Regions from separate parts of the Streptomyces sp. NPDC101132 genome, predicted to be linked through region 1. Evidence: riboswitches for the same ligand, from Rfam matches in the RefSeq annotation. Region 1 holds a riboswitch; each other region holds the start of a gene.
The links. A riboswitch is a leader RNA that binds a small molecule or an ion and turns the genes downstream of it on or off. The one in region 1 is predicted to bind thiamine pyrophosphate.
Positions count from the first base shown of each region.

Region 2: linked by a shared signal. The riboswitch ahead of ACIQUR_RS10580 (thiamine ABC transporter substrate binding subunit) and the one ahead of thiC (phosphomethylpyrimidine synthase ThiC) in region 1 are both predicted to bind thiamine pyrophosphate.
Region 3: linked by a shared signal. The riboswitch ahead of thiO (glycine oxidase ThiO) and the one ahead of thiC (phosphomethylpyrimidine synthase ThiC) in region 1 are both predicted to bind thiamine pyrophosphate.

Region 1 covers NZ_JBIVYX010000011.1:198,066-202,824, reverse strand. The annotation lists gene ACIQUR_RS25390 (IclR family transcriptional regulator) at 1-258, shown strand, start outside; gene ACIQUR_RS25385 (SsgA family sporulation/cell division regulator) at 356-811, shown strand; gene ACIQUR_RS25380 (YibE/F family protein) at 946-2,457, opposite strand; TPP riboswitch at 2,530-2,678, shown strand; gene thiC (phosphomethylpyrimidine synthase ThiC) at 2,672-4,453, shown strand; gene ACIQUR_RS25370 (glycosyltransferase) at 4,556-4,759, opposite strand, start outside.
Region 2 covers NZ_JBIVYX010000004.1:23,040-27,798, forward strand. The annotation lists gene ACIQUR_RS10570 (ABC transporter ATP-binding protein) at 1-106, opposite strand, end outside; gene ACIQUR_RS10575 (ABC transporter permease) at 106-1,713, opposite strand; gene ACIQUR_RS10580 (thiamine ABC transporter substrate binding subunit) at 1,782-2,882, opposite strand; TPP riboswitch at 2,967-3,077, opposite strand; gene rlmN (23S rRNA (adenine(2503)-C(2))-methyltransferase RlmN) at 3,097-4,209, opposite strand; gene ACIQUR_RS10590 (phosphatidate cytidylyltransferase) at 4,384-4,759, opposite strand, start outside.
Region 3 covers NZ_JBIVYX010000003.1:292,373-297,131, forward strand. The annotation lists gene pknB (Stk1 family PASTA domain-containing Ser/Thr kinase) at 1-857, opposite strand, end outside; gene ACIQUR_RS08900 (thiazole synthase) at 985-1,776, opposite strand; gene thiS (sulfur carrier protein ThiS) at 1,779-1,979, opposite strand; gene thiO (glycine oxidase ThiO) at 1,976-3,151, opposite strand; TPP riboswitch at 3,149-3,261, opposite strand; gene ACIQUR_RS08915 (NAD(P)/FAD-dependent oxidoreductase) at 3,387-4,622, shown strand; gene ACIQUR_RS08920 (Rv2175c family DNA-binding protein) at 4,703-4,759, shown strand, end outside.

The DNA.
Region 1 (4,759 bases):
CCGTACACGGTCCGGGACCTGCGCGCCCTGGAGCAGCGCATCACCGCCCAGCAGCGGATGCAGCCCGTGATCGAGCGTCAGGAATACGCCCTGGGAACGGTCTGCGCGGCCATTCCCATCACGGCCGGTGACGCCGCCGCGACCATGGCGATTTCTCTCCCCCTCCACCAGCAAGACCGGTTGCTCTATGTGGTTGATCGGCTACGGAGTGAAGTAGGCGCGCTGTTGAGCTCACTCTCGTTCTCTATCAGTATCTGAAAACTCACTCCTTGTGATCCGATGGCGCTTCCACCACCCTTGTCAAGAGAGCCCTGGGGGATCATTCCTGGCCACTTCCACAACAGCGGGGTAGGCAATGCGCGAGTCGGTACAGGCAGAAGTCATGATGAGCTTCCTCGTTTCCGAGGAGCTCTCGTTCCGGATCCCGGTGGAGCTCCGGTACGACGCTCGTGACCCCTACGCAGTACGCCTGACTTTCCACCTTCCCGGCGACGCGCCCGTGACCTGGGCGTTCGGCCGGGAGTTGCTTCTCGACGGCATCAACAAGCCATGCGGTGACGGCGATGTGCACATCGCCCCCACCGACCCCGAGGAGCTGTCCGATGTCCACATCAGGCTCCAGGTCGGCACCGACCGAGCCCTGTTCCGGGCCAGTGCGGCCCCTCTTGTCGCGTTCCTCGACCGGACCGACCGGCTGGTGCCGCTCGGTCAGGAGCGCAACCTCGGCGACTTCGAGGAGAACCTCGACGAAGCCCTCGACAAGATCCTTGCCGAGACGCGTACGCAGCAGAACGAGCAGAACGCGGGCTGAACCACGGCCGGCGGGAACCGGTCCGTACGCGTGCGTCCCGAGCGGTTCGCGTACGACGAGCGACTCTCAGCGTGCCGACGCGCTGAGCCGCCCGGTCCCCACCCCGTGACCCGTCCGTCCCTCCCGGCGGTCACTCAGCGCTTACGGCGGCGACCCCGTCCGCCCGTTCGTCCCGGCCCCCCGGCCGGGGCGGCGGACGGGGACACCGGCCGGTCGGCCGAAACCACCAGGGCGGCCAGCGCCGTCGTCACCGGCACGGACGCGACGAGCCCGATCGAGCCCACGAGGGTCCGTACGATCTCCTCGGCCACCAGCTCGCTGTTGGCCACGGAACCCACACTGCTCTGTGCGATCGAGAACAGCAGCAACAAGGGCAGGGCCGCGCCGGCATAGGCGAGCACCAGCGTGTTGACCACCGAGGCGATGTGGTCGCGGCCGATCCGGATGGCCGCGCGGTACAAGGCCCGTGGCCCCATCGTGGGGTCCGCCGCGTGCAGTTCCCAGACGGCCGACGTCTGCGTGACGGTCACGTCGTCGAGCACGCCGAGGGACCCGATGATCACACCTGCCAACAGCAGGCCGCTCATGTCGATCTCCGGGTAGAGCCCGTGGATCAGACCCGTGTTGTCATCCGTGTTCCCGCTCAGGAACGCCGACCCGATGAACCCGGACCCGAGCACGCCGATCAGCAGCAGCGAGACCAGGGTCCCCAGGACCGCGACGGACGTGCGTGCCGTCACGCCGTGGCACATGTAGAGCGCGATCAGCATGATGGCGCTCGCCCCGACCACCGCGACGAGCAGCGGGTTCGACCCCTGGAGGATCGCCGGCAGGATGAAGAGGACCAGCACGGCGAAGCTGACGGCGAGCGCGACCAGCGCGAACACCCCGCGCATCCGCCCCACCAGCACCACGGCCAGCGCGAAGATGCCGGCCAGCAGCGCGAGCGGCAGCTCACGGTTGACGTCGACCACGGAGTACTGGAGGTCGCGGGGGGCGTCCGGCGCGTACGCGACCACGACCTCCTGACCCTCGGTCAACTGCCGCGGAGCGCCCGGCTGGACGATCTCCAGGAATGTACGCCCCTTGTCGGGACCGGTGGTGACCTCGATCGTCGCCTTCGCGCACTGCCCAGTCTGCCGCTGCTGCGCCTCGCGCCCCTCGGGCGTGGAGGTGTCCCCGGTGGGCGGCACCTGGGCGACGTTGACCTCCTTGCAGTCCACCCGCTGAAGCGTGGCCACCCGCCCTTCCTGCGTCTGGCGGTCGAAGCCGACCCCGGTGCGCTCGTGCGAGGGTGCGCCGCCGGGCCACAGCACCACCAGGCCCACCACGACCGCGGCGGCGAACGGGATCAGCACGGCGGCGATGACCTTGCGCAGGTGCTTCGAGACGGGGGCCGCCGGACCGTGCCCGTGCGAGTGGCCGCCGTGGGAGTGGCCGCCGTGGGAGTGCCCGCCGTTCCCGCCGTGCCCAGCGTTCCCGCCATGCCCGCCGGTGCCGCCGTGCGAGTGCCCGCTCCCGTGCCCGCCGCCCTCGTGCGCCCCGTGCCCGAAGTCGGGGTCGCCTGGCCCGGCGTAGCCCTGTGAGGGGCCGGAGTGGCCGGTGGGGTCATGGGGGTCGACGGGAGGCCGCGGCGGTGTGGTCACCGGCCGATCATCGCAAGAGTTGAGGGGGCCCACTGTTCAGCGCGCCACAGATGACGCTAGCGTGGGGGCACCTTTGCACAACGCGGGAGCTCGGAGCACCGGGCTGAGAGGGCGCTGATCACCGTACGCGCGTCGAAGACGACGGGTACGGGAGGAGGCTGCGTCGACCGCCGAACCTGTTACCGGGTAATGCCGGCGTAGGGAGATGGGTCTCATGACCATTCAGGATGCACGCACGCCTGCCATCAGCCAGGACGGCCAGAGCGAGCGCCAGCCGGGCTGGCACAAGGGCTACGTCGCGGGCTCCCGCCCCGACATCCGCGTGCCGGTTCGCCAGGTCCACCTCACCAACGGCAAGGACGTGACGCTCTACGACACGTCCGGTCCGTACACCGACCCGCAGATCGAGACCGACGTCCGCCGCGGCCTGCCGCCGCTGCGCGAGAACTGGATCATCGGCCGCGGCGACACCGAGGAGTACGCGGGCCGTCCCGTGCGCCCCGAGGACGACGGCATCAAGCACACCTCGCCCCGCGGCGGCCTCAAGAACCTCGACGCGGTCTTCCCGGGCCGCCCGCGCCTGCCGCGCCGCGGCCGCGACGGCCAGGCCGTCACGCAGCTCGCGTACGCCCGCCGCGGTGAGATCACCCCGGAGATGGAGTACGTCGCGATCCGCGAGAACGTCTCCCCCGAGGTCGTCCGCGAGGAGATCGCCGCCGGCCGCGCGGTGCTCCCGGCGAACGTCAACCACCCGGAGATCGAGCCGATGATCATCGGCAAGAAGTTCCTGGTGAAGGTCAACGCCAACATCGGCAACTCCGCCGTGACCTCCTCCATCGAGGAGGAGGTCGAGAAGATGACCTGGGCCACCCGCTGGGGCGCCGACACGGTCATGGACCTCTCCACCGGCCGCAACATCCACACCACCCGCGAGTGGGTGCTGCGCAACTCCCCCGTCCCGATCGGCACCGTGCCCCTCTACCAGGCCCTGGAGAAGGTCGACGGCAAGGCCGAGGAGCTGACCTGGGAGATCTACAAGGACACTGTCATCGAGCAGGCCGAGCAGGGCGTCGACTACATGACCGTCCACGCCGGCGTGCTGCTGCCGTACGTGCCGCTCACCGCCCGCCGCAAGACCGGCATCGTCTCGCGCGGCGGCTCGATCATGGCCGCCTGGTGCCTCGCGCACCACAAGGAGAACTTCCTCTACACGAACTTCGAGGAGCTCTGCGAGATCCTGGCGGCGTACGACGTCACGTACTCGCTCGGCGACGGCCTGCGCCCCGGCTCGATCGCGGACGCCAACGACGCCGCGCAGTTCGCCGAGCTGAAGACGCTGGGCGAGCTGAACACGATCGCCAAGCGCCACAACGTACAGACCATGATCGAGGGCCCGGGCCACGTCCCGATGCACAAGATCAAGGAGAACATCGACCTCCAGCAGGAGATCTGCGAGGAGGCGCCGTTCTACACGCTCGGCCCGCTGACCACGGACGTCGCGCCCGCGTACGACCACATCACCTCGGGCATCGGCGCCGCGATGATCGCCTGGTGGGGCACCGCGATGCTCTGCTACGTCACGCCCAAGGAGCACCTGGGCCTGCCGAACCGGGACGACGTCAAGACCGGGGTGATCACGTACAAGATCGCCGCGCACGCCGCGGACCTGGCCAAGGGCCACCCGGGTGCCCAGGAGTGGGACGACGCGCTGTCCGACGCGCGCTTCGAGTTCCGCTGGGAGGACCAGTTCAACCTGGCCCTCGACCCGGACACCGCCCGCGAGTTCCACGACGAGACGCTTCCGGCCGAGCCGGCCAAGACCGCGCACTTCTGCTCGATGTGCGGCCCGAAGTTCTGCTCCATGAAGATCTCGCAGGACATCCGGCGCGAGCACGGCGGGGACCTGAAGGCCGAGGAGATCCAGGCCGGCATGGCGGAGAAGTCCGCCGAGTTCGCCGCCGCGGGCAACCGCGTCTACCTGCCGCTGGCCGACTGACCCACCGGCCGCCGCAGCCGCACCGGACGGTCCCGCGACCCTATGGGGGGAGTCGCGGGCCCGTCCGGCGGCACCTTCCCGGTGGCGCCGGGCGTACGCCGGTCAGGCGACGGTCTGGTACGCCGAGCCGAGCTTCGCGCGGGCGAAGTCGCGGTTCGCGGTGACCCGTTCGCGCTGGTCCTCCGGCAACAGGCCGTCCCCGAGCAGCCGTTCGCAGCAGTCCAGGCACTCCTGGTACTCGCCGGTCCAGTAGGCGGCGACGGCCAGCTCGTCGAGCGCGCGCCAGTCGTGCCAGGCGAACTCCAC
Region 2 (4,759 bases), on a different contig from region 1:
CCAGCACACAGACGGTCTCGTGCTCGGCCACCGCCAGGTCCACGACGTCCAGCACCGTCCGCGACCCGAAGCGGACCGACACCGCGTCCAGTTCCAGCAACGTCATCAGAACTCCCCGGACCGCTCGGGCCGCAGCCGCTCCAGCACCAGCAGGGACACCGCGCACACCCCCATCAGAATCGTGCTCAGCGCCATCGCCTGCCCGTAGTTCAGCTCACCCGCGCGCCCCAGCAGCCGCGCCACGGCCACCGGCAGCGTCGGCCGGTCGGGCCGCGCGATGAACACGGTGGCCCCGAACTCGCCGAGGGACACCGCGAAGGCGAACCCGGCGGCGATCAGCAGCGCCCGCCGCACCATCGGCAGGTCCACCTCCCGCCAGGCCCGCAGCGGCGAGGCGCCGAGCGTCGCCGCCGCCTCCCGCAGCCGCCCGTCCACGGCACGCAGTACGGGCAGCATCGTCCGCACCACGAAGGGCACCCCGACCAGCGCCTGCGCCAGCGGCACCAGGATCCAGGAGGTGCGCAGGTCGAGCGGCGGCTCGTCCAGCGTGATCAGGAACCCGAAGCCCACCGTCACCGCGGACACGCCCAGCGGCAGCATCAGCAGGGCGTCGAAGCCCCGCACCAGGCGGCCGGCGCGCCGGGTGAGCGCCGCCGCGGCCAGGCCGCCGATCAGCAGCGCGATGCCGGTGGCGGCCAGCGCGTACCGGAGGGAGTTCCAGACCGCCTCCAGCGGCGGGACCAGGAAGGTGCCGCCGTCGGCGGACTGGAGTGCCCGGTAGAAGTCGGTGCCGTGGCCGCCGGGCGCGTCGAAGGAGCGTTCCACCAGCACGCCCAGGGGCAGCACGATCAGCAGCAGGACCGTCAGGAGCACCCCGCCGAGCAGCGCCCACTGCCCGGGGCCGGCGGGCCGGTGGGCCGTGCGGGCGGGGTCGACCAGCCGGAGCGCGGTCTCGCGCCGGCGCACCGTCACGGCGTGCACGGCGAGGATCGCACCGACGGCGGCGAACTGCACCAGCGTCAGCACGGCGGCGGTCGGCAGGTCCAGCAGCTGGGCGGTCTGCCGGTAGACCTCCACCTCCAGCGTGGCGTACCCCGGTCCGCCGAGGATCTGGACGACGCCGAAGGAGGTGAAGGTGAAGAGGAAGACCATCAGGGCGGCCGCGGCGACGGCCGGCCCGAGGGCGGGCAGCGTCACGCGCCGCCAGGCGCCGAACCGGCCGGCGCCCAGCACGCGGGCGGCCTCCTCCTGGCGCGGGTCCAGCTGGGACCACAGGCCGCCGACGGTGCGTACCACGACGGCGTAGTTGAAGAAGACGTGCGCGAGGAGGATGGCCCACACGGTGGTGTCGAGGCGTACGCCCCACAGCTCGTCCAGCATCCCGCCCCGGCCCAGTAGCGCCAGGAAGGCCGTGCCCACCACGACGGTCGGCAGCACGAAGGGGACGGTGACCACGGCCCGCAGCAGCTGCTTGCCGGGGAACTCGAAGCGCGCGAAGACGTACGCGCCGGGGAGCGCGATCAGCAGCGTGAGTGCCGTGGAGGCGAGCGCCTGCCAGGTGGTGAACCACAGCACCCCGGCGATGTCGGGCCGGGTGAGCACCTCGCCGATCCGGCCGAACTGCCAGCCGGTGCCGGTCCTGATCCCGCGGCCCACGATCGCGGCCACGGGCCAGGCGAAGAAGATCGCGAAGAAGGCGAGCGGCAGGGCCATCAGGCCCAGCCGCACCGCCGTCGCGCGCCGGGAGGAGCCCGCGGGCACCTCCCGGACCGCGTCCTCCGCTACTTCAGCACGAGCGAGGTCCATGCCCCGACCCACTGCTCACGGTTCTTGGCGATCGCGTCCGGAGCGACGGTCTCCGGCTTCTCGACCACCACGCCGTGCTTGGTGAAGATCTCCGGCAGCTTCGCGTCCTTGACCACCGGGTTCACGAACATCTGGAGCGGCATGTCCTCCTGGAACTTCTTGCTGATCAGGAAGTCCAGCAGGGCCTTGCCGCCCGCCTCGTTCTTCGCGCCCCGGAGCAGGCCGGCGAACTCGGTCTGGCGGAAGCAGGTGCCGGTGGAGACGCCGGTGGGCGCCACGGCCGGCTGCGGCTCGCCGTACAGCACCTCGACCGGCGGGCTGGAGGCGTAGGAGACGACCAGCGGGCGGTCGCCCTTGGCCTTCTTGCCGCCCGCGGAGCCGGAGAAGCGCTCGTTGTAGGCCTGCTCCCAGCCGTCGACGACCTCGACGCCGTTGGCCTTGAGCCTGGTCCAGTAGTCCTTCCAGCCGTCCTCGCCGTACTTGCCGACGGTCGCGAGGAGGAAGCCGAGGCCGGGCGACGAGGTCGAGGCGTTCTCGGTGACCAGGAGGTTCTTGTACTCGGGCTTGACCAGGTCGTCGAGGGTGACCGGCGGGGCCAGCTTCTTGTCGGCGAAGAACTTCTTGTCGTAGTTGACGCAGATGTCGCCGGAGTCGACCGGGGTGACGCGGTGCTCGGCCTTGTCCAGCTGGTACTGCTCGGGGACCTCCGCCAGGCCCTTGGCCTCGTACGGGACGAAGATGCCGTTGTCGAGGGCGCGGGAGAGCAGCGTGTTGTCGACGCCGAAGAAGACGTCGCCGCGCGGGGAGCCCTTGGTGAGGATCTCCTGGTTGAGGGCCGCGCCCGCGTCACCGCTCTTGAGGACCTTGACCGTGTAGCCGCTCTGCTGCTCGAACTCCTTCAGCACGGCCGGGGTGGCGTTGAAGGAGTCGTGGCTGACGAGGGTGACCGTCTTGGACTTCGGCCCGCCGCCCGGCGCCGCACCGTCCTTCTCGTCACCGTTGCCGCAGCCGGCGAGCGCGGCCGCGCCCAGGGCGGTGGCCAGCACGGCGCCCGCCATCTTCTTGGTGGTGCTCACGGAACATTCCTCCTGGAGTGACCAGGAGAAGACGCGGCCCCGCCCCGGCGCTCTGGGAGCGGACGCCGGGGCAGGGCGCAACAGCTTGAGTGATGACCGAACTTCCTACCCGGAATGACCCGGGCGAGGTTCAGAGGGTCTGCGGCGTGACGGTGCCCGCACTCTCAGCGCTGTGGCGCTCCCCTGTCGGAATATGCAGATGTACGGGGCCAGGTTACCGCTCGCTGGCGGCGAGCTGTCCGCACGCTCCGTCGATCTCCTGGCCACGGGTGTCGCGGACGGTCACCGGGACGCCGTGGCCGGCGATGGCCTGGACGAAGGCCCGCTCGTCCTCGGGGCGGGAGGCCGTCCACTTGGAGCCCGGGGTCGGGTTGAGCGGGATCAGGTTGACGTGCACACGCTTGCCCTTGAGGAGGCGTCCCAGCAGGTCGCCGCGCCAGGCCTGGTCGTTGATGTCGCGGATCAGCGCGTACTCGATGGAGATGCGGCGGCCGGACTTCTCGGCGTACTCCCAGGCCGCGTCGAGGACCTCGCGGACCTTCCAGCGGGTGTTCACGGGGACGAGGGTGTCGCGCAGCTCGTCGTCGGGAGCGTGCAGGGAGACGGCGAGGCGGCACTTGAAGCCCTCGTCGGCGAACCGCAGCATGGCCGGGACCAGGCCGACGGTGGAGACGGTGATGCCGCGCTGCGACAGGCCCAGGCCGTCGGGCTCGGGGTCGGTCAGGCGGCGGATGGCGCCGACGACCCGCTTGTAGTTGGCCAGCGGCTCGCCCATGCCCATGAAGACGATGTTCGACAGGCGGGCCGGGCCGCCCGGGACCTCGCCGTCGCGCAGGGCGCGCATGCCGTCGACGATCTGGTGGACGATCTCGGCGGTGGACAGGTTGCGGTCCAGGCCCGCCTGTCCGGTGGCGCAGAACGGGCAGTTCATGCCGCAGCCGGCCTGCGAGGAGATGCACATGGTGACCCGGTCCGGGTAGCGCATCAGGACGGACTCGACCAGCGTGCCGTCGTGCAGCTTCCAGAGGGTCTTGCGGGTGGTGTCGTCGTCACAGCTGATGTGCCGGACCACGCTCATCAGGTCGGGCAGCAGCTCCTGCTGGAGCTTCTCGCGCGCGGCGGCCGGGATGTCGGTCCACTCGGCCGGGTCGTGCGCGTAGCGGGCGAAGTAGTGCTGCGAGAGCTGCTTCGCGCGGAACGGCTTCTCGCCGATCGCGGCCACGGCCTCGCGCCGCTCGGCGGGCGAGAGGTCGGCGAGGTGCCGGGGCGGCTTCTTCGCCCCCTTGGGCGCGACGAAGGTCAGTTCTCCCGGAAGGGGGCGGGCCATGATCGGTTTCTCCTCAGTACGACGAGGCCTGGCCGGCCTCCGCGGAAAACGGAGCCGATGGCATTGGCGCGACCGGCGCCAGGAGACCTCACAGGGCGTCCCCCCGCGGCTCGCGGGGGACGAGAAAGGCGCGCCACTCGGGAGTGACGCGCCTTCCAGGATACCCGGGACGGCTCAGCCGGTGCCCACGAAGAGCGCCAGCAGCAGCCACACCACCGGCGCGGTGGGCAGCAGCGAGTCCAGCCGGTCCATGATCCCGCCGTGACCGGGCAGCAGGGTGCCCATGTCCTTGATGCCGAGGTCCCGCTTGATCATCGACTCACCGAGGTCGCCCAGGGTGGCGCTGACCGCGACCGCGAGGCCCAGCAGCAGGCCCTGCCACCAGCTGCCCCCGTCGATCAGGAACTCCATGCACAGCGCACCGGCCGCCATCGCGAAGGCCACGGCGCCGAAGAGTCCCTCCCGGGTCTTCCCGGGGCTGATCCGCGGGGCGAGCTTGTGCTTGCCGAAGCGCCAGCCCACCGCGTAGGCGCCGGTGTCGCTGACCACC
Region 3 (4,759 bases), on a different contig from region 1:
TCGAGCTGCGCGTCGCTGAGGGCGGCGCGGGCCTCGCGTACCTGCGCGAGCAGCATCACCGCGTCGTACGGGCGCAGGTCGGGGTTGCGCGCGGTGGCGGTGGCGACCAGCTCGTCCAGCTCCACCGGCAGACCGGCCACGGCGGCCGAGGGCGGCGGCACGTCCTCGTTCAGGTGGCGGTAGAGCACCTGGGCCGGGGTGTCGCCGGAGTGCGGCTTGCCGCCGGTGAGCATCTCGTACAGCACGACGCCGCAGGCGTAGACGTCCACGCGGGTGTCGGCGGTGCCGTTCTCGATCTGCTCGGGCGCGAGGTAGGAGACGGTGCCGAGCACCGCGCCGGTGGTGTCGGTGACCGAGCCCACGGCCCTGACCAGGCCGAAGTCGGCGACCTTGACCCGTCCGTCGTCGCCGATGAGGACGTTCTCGGGCTTCATGTCCCGGTGGACGAACCCGGCCCGGTGGGCGGCACCGAGGGCGGCGAGCACCGGCTCCAGGACGTCCAGCGCGGCGCGCGGCTGCAGGGCGCCGCGCTCGCGGAGCAGGTCGCGCAGGGTGCAGCCGCTGACGTACTCCATGGCGAGGTAGACGTACGGCCCGTCGGTGCCCTGGTCGAACACGGCCACCACGTTCGGGTGCGCCAGCCGGGCCACGGACTTCGCCTCGCGGATGAACCGCTCGACGAAGGCGCCGTCGGCGGCGAGCGCCGGGTGCATCACCTTGAGCGCGAGGACGCGGTCGAGCCGGGTGTCGACGGCCCGGTAGACGGTGGCCATGCCGCCGACGGCGATGCGGGCGTCGACGCGGTAGCGGCCGTCGATCACGCGCCCGACGAGCGGGTCTTCCAGGGTCGTATCCACCAGGGAATTCTACGAGTGCCGCCCCGCCTCCCGGCCCGGGTCCCCGTGCCTTGCGGCACACCTGTGACGCACCACGCCGCGCCGGGCCCCGACCGGGACGGGGCCCGGGCCCGGCACGGCCGGGCGGTCAGAAGGCCGGGCGTTCCGGGTCCAGGGCGGCGCGGCCCTCCACGGGGGACGACGCCTCGGCGAAGTGCCGGCGGGGGATCCGCCCCGCCCGGTACGCCAGCCGCCCGGCGGAGACGGCGTCCCGCATCGCCCCCGCCATCAGCACCGGCTCCTGCGCCCGCGTCACGGCGGAGGCCAGCATCACCGCGGCGCACCCCAGTTCCATCGCCAGCGCCGCGTCCGAGGCCGTGCCCGCCCCCGCGTCCAGGATCACCGGCACCCCCGCCCGCTCGGTTATCAGCTGGAAGTTGTGCGGGTTGCGGATGCCGAGTCCGGAACCGATCGGCGACCCCAGCGGCATGATCGCCGCGCACCCCGCGTCCTCCAGCTTCCGCGCGAGCACCGGGTCGTCGTTCGTGTACGGCAGCACGGTGAAGCCGTCGTCCACCAGCACCTCGGCGGCGTCCAGCAGCTCGACCGGGTCCGGCAGCAGGGTCCGCTCGTCGGCGACCACCTCCAGCTTGATCCAGTCGGTGCCCAGCGCCTCCCGGGCCAGCCGCGCGGTCAGCACCGCCTCGCCGGCCGTGAAGCACCCGGCGGTGTTCGGCAGCACCTGGATCCCCAGCCTGGACAGCACCGAGAGCACCGAGCCCTGCACCGTGGGGTCCAGGCGGCGCATCGCCACCGTGGTCAGCTCGGTGCCGGAGGCGACCAGGGCGCGTTCCAGGACGTCCAGGCTGGGCGCGCCTCCGGTGCCCATGATCAGGCGGGAGGAGAAGGTCCGGCCGCCGAGGGTGAGGAGGTCGGACATGCTCAGCCTCCCTGCACCGCGGTCAGCACCTCGACCCGGTCGCCGTCGCCGAGGGCCGTCGCCGGCCACTGGCCGCGCGGCACCACGGTCTCGTTGACGGCGGCGGCCACCCCGGAGGGAGCCGAGGTCAGGGTGGCGACCAGCGCGTCCAGCGTGGTCCCGGCGGCGATCTCGCGGGGTTCGCCGTTCACGGACACGGTCATACGAGGGACTCCTCACGTACTGCTGCGGGGGAGAAGCGGCGCGGCGTGAACGCGCGGGCCACCTCCGGCAGTTCACCGGTGGCCAGCAGCTCCGCCATCACCTCGCCGGTGAGGGGGGTCAGCAGCACGCCGTTGCGGTAGTGCCCGGTGGCCAGGTGCAGGCCGGGCAGCTCCGTGGGGCCCAGCAGCGGGGCGTTGTCGGGGGAGGCGGGGCGCAGGCCGGCCCGGGTCTCGGTGAGCGGGAGTTCGGTCAGGCCGGGCACCAGCTCGTGGGCGTCGCGGAGGAGTTCGTACACCCCGCCCGCGGTGACGGTGGTGTCCCAGCCCAGCTCCTCGCTGGTGGCCCCGACGACCAGCTCGCCGTTCTCCCGGGGCACCAGGTAGACGTGGCTGCCGCGGACCACGGCGCGGACCGTGCGGGTGAGGAACGGCGCGTACGCCCCCGGCACCGTCAGCCGCAGCACCTGACCCTTGACCGGCCGGACCGGCGGCACGACCTCCGGCGGCAGGCCGGCCAGCCGGCCGCTGTGGCTGCCGGCGGCCAGCACCACCTGGTCGGCGGCGAGTTCCTCGCCGGTGTCGAGCACGGCGCCGGCGGCCCGGTCGGCGGTGACGGTCAGCCGCTCCACGGAGGTCTGGTGGAAGAGCACGCCGGCCCGCTCGCAGGCCGCGACCAGGGCCGCGGCCAGCCGCCGCGGATCCACCTGGTGGTCGCCGTCGACGCGAAGCCCGCCGCGCACCCCGGGCGCCAGCATCGGCTCCAGGCGGCGGCACTCGCGGCCGGTGAGCCACTCCGACTCCAGCCCGCAGCGCCGCTGCAGCGCGTGCAGCTCGCGCAGGTGCGTACGGTCGTCCGCGTCCAGCGCCACGGCCAGCGTGCCGCAGGCGCGGTAGCCGATGTCCAGGCCGCCGCTCGCCTCGGTCAACTCCGCCTCGAACTCGGGGTAGCGGGCGGCGGAGGCGAGGTTGAGGCCGAGCAGGGTCTCCTCGCCGTAGTGGAGTTCGGTGACGGCGGCGAGCATGCCGGCCGCCACCTGGGCGGCGCCGCCGCCGGGCCGCGGGTCGGCGAGCGCGGTGCGCAGCCCGCGCCGCGCGGCGCGCCAGGCCGTGACCAGGCCGATGATCCCGCCCCCGATGACGAGGACGTCGGATCCCTTACGAGATGGGTGCATGGGCGTCCAGCCCCTCCCTTCGCCGGCATGACCCGGATCAGGTTCGTACGGTCGGAGGCCGGCCAGCCTCCCTCTCAGCCCGGTCCGCCCGGGCTCCCGCGATAGGTACGGTGGCCAGACTATCCCCCGGCCCCGAGCGCGGGTAAGGCCGCCCGCGAGCACGCCGCGAGCGGCGCTCCGCCCCGGACGGACACCGACTTTCCTGACGATCCGTCAGGTGGTTAGGGTGTGCGGCGTGAGCGATCAGCTGAGTCAGACCCAGGACACGGCGCACGGCGTCGTCATCGTCGGCGCGGGCATGGCGGGCGTGCAGACCGCCGTGGCCCTGCGCGAACAGGGCTGGACGGGACCGGTGACCCTGCTCGGCGCCGAACCCCACCAGCCGTACGACCGGCCGCCGCTCTCCAAGGCGGTGCTGCTCGGCAAGGCCGAGGACTCCGCCTTCGACGTCGACTTCCAGGGGCTCGGCATCGAGCTGCGCCTCGGCGTCGAGGTCACCGGCCTGCGCGCCGCCGACCACGAGGTGGACACCTCCGCGGGCCCGGTCCCGTACGCCACCCTGGTCCTCGCCACCGGCGCCGAGCCCCTCACTCTCCCGGGCACCGAGGGCGTGCCGGGCGTGCACCTGCTGCGCACCCTCGACGACGCCGAGCGGCTGAAGCCCGTGATCACCGAGCGGCACGACGTCGTCGTGGTGGGCGCCGGCTGGATCGGCGCCGAGTTCGCCACCGCCGCCCGCGAGGCCGGCTGCGCCGTCACCGTGGTCGAGGCGGCAGCCCGCCCGCTCGCCGGTGCGCTGCCCGCCGAGGTCGCCGACGCGATGTCCGGCTGGTACGCCGAGGCCGGCGCCCGCCTGGTGACCGGCGCCCGGGTGGCCGAGGTCACCCCCGGCGCCGTGGTGCTCGCCGACGGCACCGAGCTGCCCGCGGGTGCCGTGGTCGTGGGCATCGGCGCCCGGCCCGCGACCGGCTGGCTCGACGGCTCGGGCATCGAGCGGGGCGCGGACGGCTCCGTCACCGCCGACGACCACCTGGCCACCTCGCTGCCCGACGTGTACGCGGTCGGCGACTGCGCCTCCTTCCCCTCGGCGCGCTTCGGCGGGCGGCTCGTCGTCCACCACTGGGACAACGCCCTCCAGGGTCCCCGGACGGTGGCCGCGAACATCCTGGCCGGGCCCGGCGGCGAGGCCCTCGTGTACGACCCGGTGCCCTACTTCTGGTCGGAGCAGTTCGGCCGCTTCGTGCAGTACGCGGGCCACCACGCCGAGGGCGACGCGCTGGTCTGGCGCGGGGACCCGGCCGAGGCCGCCTGGTCCGCGTGCTGGCTGCGCGGCGAGGCCCTGGTCGCGGTGCTGGCCGTGGGCCGGCCCCGGGACCTGGCGCAGGGCCGCAAGCTCATCGAGAGCGGCGTCCCGGTGGACCCGGCCCGGGTGGCCGACGCCGCGGCCCCGCTGAAGTCCGCCGCCCGCTGACGCGCGGGGGTGCGGTTCGCCGTACCCCCTCCGGCACCGCCCGGGTACCGGCTGTCGGTCCGGGATGGCAGGCTTGTCCCGTGACCGAGATTGACGCAAAGATCGATGCTCTCGTCCCCGAGTGGCTCTACCTCCCC